One region of the Yersinia sp. SCPM-O-B-9106 (C-191) genome, then DNA from elsewhere that is predicted to be linked to it. Evidence: predicted binding sites of a transcription regulator. Region 1 holds the regulator's gene; the other holds the start of a gene.

Region 1 (5,876 bases):
GCCACTGCGGCACATTGGTGTTCAGATAGGTGGTCAACGGGATTGGCTCACCAAAGTTGACATAGCCCTGGCCGAGATTACGCAGCTTGCGCAAGCCCCGCAGCATCTGCAACAGGCTCTCTTTCTCTTTGGTCGCGCCACGTAATTCTTTGGCGTAAGTCCCCACTTCCATCACATGTTCGTAGCCGATATAAATCGGCACTAAGGTGATTGGGCGCGAACCGCCACGCAACATGGCCTGTATTGTCATCGACAGTGTGCCGGTTTTAGGCTCCAGCAGGCGGCCAGTCCGTGAGCGCCCACCTTCAACAAAGTATTCCACTGAATAACCACGGGTGAATAATTCGCCCAGATATTCACGAAACACAGTTGAATAGAGTTTATTGCCTTTAAAGGTGCGGCGAATAAAGAACGCGCCCAGACGGCGGAAAATCGGGCCAGCTGGCCAGAAATTCAAGTTAATACCGGCAGCAATATGCGGCGGCACCAGCCCTTGATGATAAAGCACATAGGAGAGCAGCAGATAGTCCATATGGCTGCGATGGCAAGGCACATAGACGATTTCATGGCCATCTTGTGCCAATTGCCGCACGCGCTCTGCATTGTGGACATTGATGCCCTGATACAAACGGTTCCACGTCCAGCTCAAGACTCGGTCGGACAGACGCACAGCTTCATAAGAGAAGTCGGCGGCTATTTCTTCCATTAGCGTAATGGCGTTTTGTTGCGCTTTCTCGTGAGAGATTTTTTTGGTTCGCGCTTCATCGGCGACTGCTTTTTCAATTGCTTTGGACGTTAACAGTTTTTTGAACAAATCCTGACGGGCCGGTAGGCTCGGGCCAACCGCAGCTAACCGCTGACGCGAGAAATGCATTCGCGCTACGCGTGCCAATTTATGGGCGATGGTTTTATCGGTACCATGCTCACTGGCCATTCGACGCAGTGATACCGTGGTCGAAAAGCGCACAAAACTATCGCGGCCCAGCCACAATACAGCAAAGAATTTCTGCACGCCGTTTAGCACGCGCAGATGTGGCGTACCATGGCCTTCACGCCCCGGAGAGCGGCCAAACATCACCGAGACCGGCAGCATTTGGATATCCAGCTCCGGATTATTGCGATGCAGATCCAGATAATCGTGGAATAGCTTGACCGACTCCTGTTTCGGGGCGTAATAGCGAAACACCCGCGGGCCGTTATCGATAAAGACATGGCTGGGAAGGCTCACGCCATCGATTTCCAATGGAATCAATGGGTCGGGCAGATCCTGCGCCTGACATTGCGCTCGCAAAGTCAGCAAATCAGCCTTAGAATTGTAAGGTAAAACGTACAGAATAGGACGAGACGGGTCTAACCCTAACTCAGTCACAGGATCTGCCGGAATAACCTTGCTTTTTACCAACAGTTTAAGTGGTAAATTCAACAACTTATAATATATTTTACGCCAACCTGACATAACTACATGAAGCCTCTTGTTAGCAATTCGTCGCAAGGATACCAGAAAGTGGTTTTGAGATCTGTGGTGATGAGACAACAGAAAACGGCAAAAATCATCATTAACTTAAGATAAAGGCAATAAAATATGGCGAACCAATCAACAGGGTTAATCCGAATCTATAAAGCAGCGGGTTATTCTGTTAAAGGCTTAACCGCAGCTTGGAAAAATGAAGCCGCATTTCGGCAAGAAATGGTGGCCGCCATACTCGCTATCATACTGGCCTTCTGGCTGGATGTAGATGCAATCACACGGATTTTATTGATTGGCAGTGTTGTTTTAGTGATTATTATCGAAATCATTAATAGTGCCATCGAAGCCGTGGTGGACCGCATCGGCAGTGAATTCCACGAACTATCAGGCCGGGCTAAAGATATGGGCTCTGCCGCCGTGTCTCTGGCCATCTTGTTGGCGCTATTTATATGGATAACTGTGCTTTGGCAACATGCTGGTTAATCAATGCTGTTGATGTAAACAGTGATTAATCCCTGTTTTTATTCACTCTTTGGTTCCCAATACCTGCTTACCTGTATATACTCACAGCAAGACTGTATAAACAAACAGGGGGCGGAATGAAAGCACTTACTACCAGACAGCAAGAGGTTTATGACCTGGTGCGCGACCACCTAGCGCAAACAGGTATGCCACCGACCCGTGCCGAAATTGCGCAGCGTCTGGGGTTTCGCTCTCCTAACGCCGCTGAAGAGCATTTAAAAGCACTGGCCCGTAAGGGCGTTATTGAGATTGTCTCCGGCGCTTCCCGTGGTATCCGTTTATTGATGGAAGAAGAAGATGGCCTGCCACTGATTGGTCGGGTTGCCGCAGGTGAGCCGCTGTTAGCCCAACAACATATCGAAGGGCATTACAAAGTTGATCCTTCCATGTTTAAGCCGAGTGCAGATTTTTTGCTGCGGGTTAATGGGATGTCGATGAGAGATATCGGTATTCTGGACGGTGACTTATTGGCGGTACATAAGACTCAAGATGTGCGTAATGGGCAAGTGGTTGTTGCGCGAATTGATGATGAAGTGACGGTAAAACGTTTGAAAAAACAAGGTAATATCGTACAACTTCTCCCAGAAAATAGTGAGTTTCAGCCGATTGTTGTCGATCTGCGTGAGCAAAGTTTCACTATTGAAGGTTTGGCTGTTGGTGTCATCCGCAATGGCGACTGGATCTGATTTTAACGTTTATTTATATACCCTTCAATGGAAGGGTATATAAAGCATTTAATTCCTCTAATACTTAACTCAATCTAGTTTGAGAATATTCTGATAATAACTTATTAATTGCTGTTTTAACTGAAAATTACGAGTTTTTATTTCCTGTTTATTGCCATGGTGACAGTGATTAATATTAATCTTACTTTGATTGTCAGTATCCTTTGCTATAGTTATTCATACGGTAAGCGAAGCAACAATATTTAATTTAAATTATGACTGTGAATAACTCATTTAAATTAAATTTGTTTTTAGGGAGTAAATATACTTACCGTGTTGAATTAAATAAACTGACGAATCTTAAGGTAACGGAGATATTATGAATAAAGATCAAGTCGACGGTAACTGGAAGCAGTTTAAAGGTAAAGTTAAAGAGAATTGGGGCAAGCTGACTGATGATGACCTGACCGTCATTGAAGGTAAGCGTGACCAGTTGGTGGGTAAAATCCAGGAGAAATACGGCTATCAGAAAGAGCAAGCCGAGAAAGAAGTTAAAGCCTGGGAAGACCACAGTAAATATCGCTGGTAACAGCGTTAAATGGATTTAAACTGATATTGATATAAATCTATCGTGGCTCTCATTTTTCAGAATGCATTTTATTAAATGGCACATTCTATTAGTAGAGTGTTAATTTCTATTGCATCGTAGAGTGATGATTTTTTTAATGAGGATGTTCTGCTACTCCTGTATTTATATCGATATGGACACAAGGAAGTGTCTTACTTATATTTTATTATTTCCCACCTATTCTATATATGATGAACCGCATCCATTATATTGGATATAGGCGGTAAATTTTTTATAAGTGGGTTCCCTTCGAAACTGCCGCCTTTCTAGCGACAGTTTGATTTTATCACCAGAAGGTTATTTCTTTTTCGTCACAATAGAATGGTCGTGGTCACAATGTTCATGACTTTCACAGGCTTCAACTTCTCCACATTCCGCACATAAACCATGAGCCTCAACCACACTATGACGTAGGGTAAAACCCGACTGTTTTGCTAACAGCGCCAAGGCTTCTTCGATGCCGACTGTGGTGCGTTCTGTCACAATCTTGCAGCGATCGCAGATGAAAAGCGCAGAAGTATGAGTTGGTTCTTCAAAATGATGACACAACACATAGCTGTTCGCTGATTCTACGCGGTGAATAAACCCTTGTTCCAACAAGAAATCCAAAGCGCGATAAACTGTGGGTGGTTTTGCTTGCGGCTCAGAAATACGCAGCAGATCTAACAGGTCATAAGCGCTGATTGCACCGGGCTGCTGTGCCATTAATCGTAATACTTCAAGACGTTGCGGTGTCAGCCGGACGTTACGTTGTTGGCACAGGCTCTCCGCCTGGGCAAGCAGCTTTTCCTGATTGATAGGGTTCATCATATACATCCCGCAGCATTCGAATAGTATCGATTTTATCATATTTACTGATAATCGCCGATAGATGAAAAAACGAGGAGCCACGGAGTGTCAAAATTTTGGCAAGTCGCAGCAGTTAGCGGCAAATTTTCACTCTTTGCGCTACAACTATCACTCAGGCAGTCATCGTAAAGTTCTATGTTATAATCCCTGATTCCTTCCCATTGTTTAGTTTGCTCAATAAGTAATATCAATGGGCAATTGATGCAGTCATAACCGATGAAACCACAGTAAATGCACGAAGCTCAGACTTTTTCCAGCACTCAGGCCGAAAAGCCAAGTTATCCCCTGCAACGTTTTTCCGTCGCGCCGATGCTCGACTGGACAGATCGCCATTGCCGTTATTTCCATCGCTTGTTAACTAAACAGACTTTGTTGTACACCGAAATGGTGACCACCGGTGCCATTATCCACGGCAAAGGGGATTATCTGGCTTATAGTGAGCAAGACCATCCCGTGGCATTACAGCTGGGTGGCAGTGATCCGCAGGCCTTAGCGCATTGTGCCAAACAGGCAGAGCTTCGTGGGTATAATGAAATAAATCTTAATGTCGGTTGCCCCTCTGATCGGGTGCAAAATGGCCGTTTTGGGGCTTGCCTGATGGCGGAGGCCAATCTGGTCGCTGATTGCATTAAAGCAATGCGTGATGTGGTTTCTATTCCGGTAACGGTGAAAACCCGCATTGGTATTGATGAGTTGGATAGCTATGAGTTCTTGTGTGAATTCGTGCAAACCGTCGCAGGCCGTGGTGAGTGTGATATTTTCACTATTCATGCTCGTAAAGCTTGGCTTTCAGGACTCAGCCCGAAAGAAAATCGCGAAGTACCGCCACTGGATTATGAGCGAGTTTATCAGCTTAAACGTGATTTCCCGGCACTGACCATTGCCATTAATGGTGGGGTCAAAACGCTGGCTGAAGCCAAAGAACATCTCAAGCATCTTGATGGGGTGATGATGGGGCGCGAAGCTTACCAAAACCCCAGCATTTTGACCCAAGTGGATCGCGAACTGTTTGATCCGAATGCGCCAGTGGTTGACAGTGTGAAAGCCATCGAAGCGCTTTATCCTTACATTGAACAAGAGCTGTCACGCGGCGCTTATCTAGGCCATATAACCCGCCATATTCTGGGTATTTTCCAGGGAATTCCTGGCGCGCGCCAATGGCGTCGTCATCTGAGTGAAAATGCGCATAAGCCCGGTGCTGATGTATCTGTGGTAGAACAGGCGCTAGCGCTGGTCATCCGCCCGCAGCACAGTTCACTGTAATAAATTAACTACAAGTTAGCGAAATTGACCATGCCTGCCTATTTCCCTGGCAGGCAATTTTTTGTCTATAAGTAATAAATTCAATATGTTATCTGCTTGCTCTGGGTTGGCACGTTTCTTGTACTGTATCTTGGTAAACCGTTGATAAAATCTCTGTCGAGATCACTGTGTAAGTGATGCATTTACAGGGGATTAAACAGCAATTAAGGAGCCAGCCATGTTAGAAATTTTCTTTGTTATCGGTTTTTTCATCATGTTGATGGCAACCGGCATCTCCTTGTTGGGTATCTTCGCTGCATTATTGGTGGCCGCTGCTTTTATGATGTTGGGCGGCTTATTTGTGATGATGATTAAGTTGCTGCCATGGTTGATTTTAGCCGTGGTGGTGGTCTGGATCTGGCGCTCAATGCAGAAACCGGCAATACGCCGCTACTGATTATTTTGCTTTCTTGCGGGAGTGATCACAGGCTGAAAGTTTAGT
Region 2 (5,876 bases), 1.6 Mb from region 1:
CACCTTAGTATTAAATGCAAGACAACAAGCCAAAGTTGCCGCCCACGCCGGGGAAAAAGTGTTCTTTGGCGTTCGTCCTGAATTCGTCAGCATGTCTATGAATCCATTTACTGAAAATCACTCTCAAGGTGAATTGGTACGAGTGGAAAACATGGGTCACGAATTCTTTATGTATATCAAAGTTGATGATTTTGAGCTGACTTGCCGTCTGCCGTCTGACGAAGCGCGCCCTATTATCGAAAATGGTCTACATCGCACAGTGTACTTCCAGTTTGATATGGATAAATGCCATATCTTTGATGCAAAAACAGAAAAAAATATCTCTCTTTAACAGGAGCAGTACCCAATGAAAAAAGCGATCCTACACACGCTAATAGCATCCACTCTGGCACTATTATCACATCAAGCCTTTGCAGCACAGGACGAAGTTAATTTACGCATGTCATGGTGGGGTGGTAATGGCCGTCATCAGGTGACATTAAAAGCATTAGAAGAATTCCACAAACAACATCCGAATATTAATGTTAAAGCAGAATATACCGGCTGGGATGGTCATTTATCTCGTCTGACGACACAAATTGCCGGTGGTACTGAACCTGACGTTATGCAAACTAACTGGAACTGGTTGCCTATTTTCTCTAAAGACGGCACCGGATTCTATAATTTGTTTAGTGTTAAGGAACAATTAGATTTATCACAATTCGATCCTAAAGAACTGAAACAAACTACCGTTAATGGCAAGTTGAATGGCATTCCAATTTCAGTGACTGCACGTATCTTCTATTTCAATGATGCGACCTGGGCTAAAGCTGGCGTAGAATATCCTAAAACTTGGGATGAATTGCTTGCTGCAGGTAAAGTATTTAAAGAAAAACTGGGTGACCAATATTATCCAGTAGTATTAGAGCATCAAGATACTTTAGCGTTAATCCGCTCTTATATGACACAAAAATACAACATTCCAACCATTGATGAAGCTAATAAGAAATTTGCCTACACGCCAGAACAGTGGGTCGAATTCTTTACCATGTATAAAACCATGGTCGATAATCATGTTATGCCATCTACCAAATACTATGCTTCATTCGGCAAGAGTAATATGTATGAAATGAAGCCGTGGATTAATGGTGAATGGGCAGGTACTTATATGTGGAACTCCACTATAACTAAGTATTCTGATAACTTGACCAAACCCGCTAAACTGGTGCTTGGTCCATATCCGATGCTGCCAGGAGCAAAAGATGCTGGCTTATTCTTTAAACCAGCGCAGATGCTTTCCATTGGTAAATCAACTAAGTATCCACAAGAAAGTGCTATGTTAATCAACTTCTTGTTGAACAGCCCAGAAGGGATTGAAGCATTAGGTCTGGAGCGTGGCGTACCATTAAGTGCAGCGGCGGTGGCTCAACTACGCGAAACCGGCGTAATTAAAGATGAAGATCCTTCTGTTGCCGGTTTAAGTATGGCATTGGAGTTGCCACACAAAATGACAACTTCACCATACTTTGATGACCCGCAGATTGTTTCACTATTCGGTGATGCCATCCAATATATAGATTATGGTCAGAAGACTGTACAAGAAACTGCAGAATACTTTAACAAACAAGGTGACCGTATTCTCAAACGTGCCATGCGTTAATAAACCAATTTAACTTAAGTCCCTATTAAACCCTGCCATTAATTTGGCGGGGTTATTTCGTTTTAAAAAAAGTAATAGTCAATTAGATCGACATCACAATTTAATATCTGTTTAAAAAATTAATCACTAACACAGACTTGGATCACAAAAATAATTATTAATATAAATAGAATATGCATTCACAATAAATGAAACATTGTTTCTTTGTTCGTGAAATTGATTTTTAGTCGTATGTTGATCTTTATAGAATTGTTAATTGATTTTGATTTAAATAACCATAACTCTGGGATTATATAAAAATGAAATTTAAATTACTAACTCTGGCAGTGGCATCTGTAATCAGCTTTAGTTCTGTTGCAACAACAATTGACTACCGGCACGAAATGAAAGACACCAGTAAATCTGACCATAAAGATCGTTTGCTATTTTCCAACCGCTTTGCCAATGGCTTTGGCTTGTCTTTAGAAGGGAAATGGGGCCAGCACAGTTCTGACACCACTCCGAATAAACCATTCAATGAACAAGTGAGTAATGGCACCGAAGTCGTTGCCAGCTATGTTTACAAAATCAACAAAACTTTCCAAGTTGAACCAGGATTCTCATTAGATTCAACCTCTGACTCCAATAATTACCGTCCATATGTGCGCGGTAAAGTGGCTTTCACTGATGATTTTTCAACATCCCTACGTTACCGCCCATATTACAAACGTAACCAACCTGCTCAGACTAAAAAAACTGAGAAAGGCCATGAGTTTACCATGCTGTTTGCTTATAATTTCTTGAAAGACTATTCAGCTGAATATGAATTGAACTACAAGAAATCTGAAGACGAAATTCTGGCAAATAAAGAAAAATACGAATGGGCACATGATGTAAAAATCGCCTACAAATGGGATAAAAGCTGGAAACCCTACGTTGCTATCGGTAACGTCCCTGGTAGTAAAGCAACCGACGAACGCCAAACTCGTTACCGCGTAGGTGTGCAGTACAGCTTCTAATTTTGACCGGGTAAATAGACCTGTCGATATTAATAAACCTGTAGTTGTTAATAGATCTGTAGTTGTTAATGGATCTGTAGTTGTTAATAGATCTGTAGTTATTAGTACCCTCATCATTATTTGTTAATTATGCCCTACCGTATGACTTTGGGGAAAAGCTGACTCCCAGTTGCTTTTCCCCTTTTTTAAGCCCCCCCTAGTGTGAGCCATGGCCGTTCCAAAGTTGCCCCTGTCTGACGCCACTATTTCAGCCCAACACCCGATATTTCCATTACAAAACCTCAGGTTAAATGACATTTCCTTAATCCACGAAAAATGAGACATTTAGTTACAGCGTAACGGCTATTCATGCCATTAAAAATCTCATATACTGGATAAATCAACAGCTACAGATTCGGAATTCAAGTATGACAGGGGAAGGACACCTTATTTTTTCTGTCGCCTGCGTTATTTTTGCCAAGAAAGTCGGCCTCACCCCTGAACTGGCGCATGGCGATTGGTGGCATATTATCCCTGGCACCCTGCTAACTTCCCTGCTGCCAGATATTGATCACCCCAAATCAATCCTTGGTCAGCGACTAAAGTGGATATCAACACCTATTGCTCGTGCATTTGGTCATCGCGGGTTTACTCATAGCCTGTTGGCGGTATTCGGCGGTATTGCGCTTTTTCAAATGGATATTTCTCGTGACTGGATTATCCCCGCGGATGCATTTCACGCGATGATTATTGGCTATTTTAGCCATCTATTGGCCGATATGATTACGCCTGCCGGAGTACCGCTTTTATGGCCATGCCGTTGGCGTTTTTCTGTTCCAATATTACGCCCACAAAAAGGCAATCAATTAGAGCGCGTATTATGTGTCCTATTAGTTTGTTTTTCCGTCTATTGGCAAACTGACACCACTATTCCGCTACAATCCTATATGGAGCAATTGAAGAATTTTAGATTATGATCACATTTTAGTGTGTGAATAATGCCCAATTTGTATGAATTACATACAAATAAGGTAAAAAAATTATATAAAATTCTTTTTGAGTATAAGTGAGCTTCCTAAGTAACTGCTAACATACGCGACTAATTTGCGCAGTTGCCTGTGCGTGGCTCTATTCTAGATAAAAATAGACATAGAATATGTGGCCAGTATTTAAAATAATAATTTGGAGATTTGGGGATGAACCTACCGCTTGTGATTAACGTGCTGTTATTTGTGGCACTGCTATTACTGTTGGCACAAACCCGGCATAAACAATGGAGTCTGTCCAAGAAAGTCTTGGCCGGTCTGGGGCTGGGTGTGCTATTTGGTCTGGGGCTACAATGGGTCTATGGCTCAGATAATCCGCTACTGAAAGAGTCGATCACTTGGTTTAATATCGTCGGTAATGGCTATGTGCAATTGCTGCAGATGATTGTTATGCCGCTGGTATTCGCCTCAATTTTAAGTGCGGTTGCCAAACTTCACAATGCCTCTTCTTTGGGTAAAATCAGTGTATTGACTATTGGCACATTGCTATTCACCACATTAATCGCAGCTCTGGTGGGTGTGTTGGTCACTAATCTGTTTGGCTTAACGGCCGATGGTCTGGTGCAAGGTACACAAGAATCAGCGCGTTTGAGTGCTATCGAAAGCAATTATCTTAGTAAAGTGACTGACCTGACAGTCCCTCAACTGATTCTGTCCTTTATCCCGAAAAATCCATTTGCCGATTTAACCGGCGCTAGCCCAACCTCAATCATCAGTGTGGTTATCTTTGCCACTTTCCTGGGAATAGCTTCCCTGCAATTACTGAAAGATGATGTAGAAAAAGGCCAACGCGTGTTAGTGGCTATCGACACCCTGCAAGCTTGGGTGATGAAGCTGGTGCGTCTGGTGATGAAACTGACCCCTTACGGCGTACTGGCCTTGATGACCAAAGTGGTTGCCGGTTCTAATATCCAAGACATTATCAAGCTGGGCAGTTTTGTTGTTGCCTCTTACCTCGGCTTGGCCATTATGTTTGTGGTACATGGCGTGCTGCTGTCTTTCACTGGCATTAACCCGCTGAAATTCTTCCGCAAAGTTTGGCCTGTGCTGACGTTTGCATTTACCAGCCGCTCCAGTGCTGCCAGTATCCCGTTGAATGTGGAAGCACAAACTCGCCGCTTGGGTGTGCCAGAATCTATCGCCAGTTTCTCCGCGTCTTTTGGGGCGACTATCGGCCAGAATGGCTGTGCTGGTTTGTATCCTGCAATGTTGGCCGTGATGGTTGCGCCAACCGTGGGTATTAACCCACTTGACCCAATCTGGATTGCCACACTGGTCGGCATTGTCACCATCAGCTCTGCCGGTGTTGCCGGTGTTGGCGGTGGCGCGACTTTCGCCGCGCTAATCGTATTACCTGCGTTGGGCTTGCCCGTCACTTTGGTTGCTTTGCTCATCTCTGTTGAACCATTGATTGATATGGGGCGCACCGCCTTGAATGTCAGCGGCTCAATGACTGCCGGTACGATTACCAGCCAATTGATGAAACAAACAGATAAAGACATTCTTAACAGTGAAGATGATGGCGATTTAGCCCATCAATAAACATCGCTGATGAGTCCTCAAAAGCCAGTCATCTGTGACTGGCTTTTTGTTTTTAAAAGACTGAGAACAACTAACCCCCTGCGGCCTCAAGGATGAAGGGGACGATATTTTTCAACCAATGCCAATGCAATTGCTTCCGTTTCTACATCAGGTACACCACTAAAATCTTGCGCCCTGAAGTGCATTTGAAATGCTTCAATAACGTGTTTGGTCTCATCATCCAGCTCGCCACTTTGGGGGATTTGATAACCATAACGCGCTAATGCCTGCTGGATAATGGCGACAGATGCGAGATCCTTTTTATTTCGACCATCAATATACTTTGTAACCGTCGCATCATCAGGCCAAGCCCCGATGCCCTGTTCCGCTAAACGCTTCCATGGAAATAACGGCCCAGGATCTGACTTTCTTTGTGGTGCAATATCGCTATGGGCAACAACATCCGTTGGGTCAATATTATAACGCTCAACAATGTCCTTGGTTAGCCGCTCAATCAATTGAATCTGTGATTCGTTGTACGGATACCACTGCCGACCCAACATCTTCTCAGTAAAGCCCTTATTGACGATTTCAATGCCTATCGAGGTATCATTGAGGCTATTACGCCCATGCCAATAGCTAACACCGGCATGCCAAGCGCGCTCAGATTCAGGAACCAATTGTAAAACGATA

The links. The regulator LexA, encoded in region 1, represses DNA repair genes until DNA is damaged. The targets are predictions, from matches to a motif close to TNCTGTATGTACATACAGNA.
Positions count from the first base shown of each region.
Region 2: a site for LexA is predicted at 3,006-3,025, ahead of OP863_RS11040 (metal-dependent hydrolase). Genes of this name have one in related genera too.

Region 1 covers NZ_CP110791.1:3,983,954-3,989,829, reverse strand. The annotation lists gene plsB (glycerol-3-phosphate 1-O-acyltransferase PlsB) at 1-1,456, opposite strand, end outside; gene OP863_RS18030 (diacylglycerol kinase) at 1,583-1,951, shown strand; gene lexA (transcriptional repressor LexA) at 2,068-2,676, shown strand; gene OP863_RS18020 (CsbD family protein) at 3,035-3,244, shown strand; gene zur (zinc uptake transcriptional repressor Zur) at 3,581-4,090, opposite strand; gene dusA (tRNA dihydrouridine(20/20a) synthase DusA) at 4,364-5,395, shown strand; gene pspG (envelope stress response protein PspG) at 5,613-5,831, shown strand.
Region 2 covers NZ_CP110791.1:2,399,573-2,405,448, forward strand. The annotation lists gene OP863_RS11025 (ABC transporter ATP-binding protein) at 1-331, shown strand, start outside; gene OP863_RS11030 (ABC transporter substrate-binding protein) at 347-1,639, shown strand; gene OP863_RS11035 (oligogalacturonate-specific porin KdgM family protein) at 1,939-2,637, shown strand; gene OP863_RS11040 (metal-dependent hydrolase) at 3,045-3,593, shown strand; gene OP863_RS11045 (L-cystine transporter) at 3,813-5,204, shown strand; gene OP863_RS11050 (N-acetylmuramoyl-L-alanine amidase) at 5,291-5,876, opposite strand, start outside.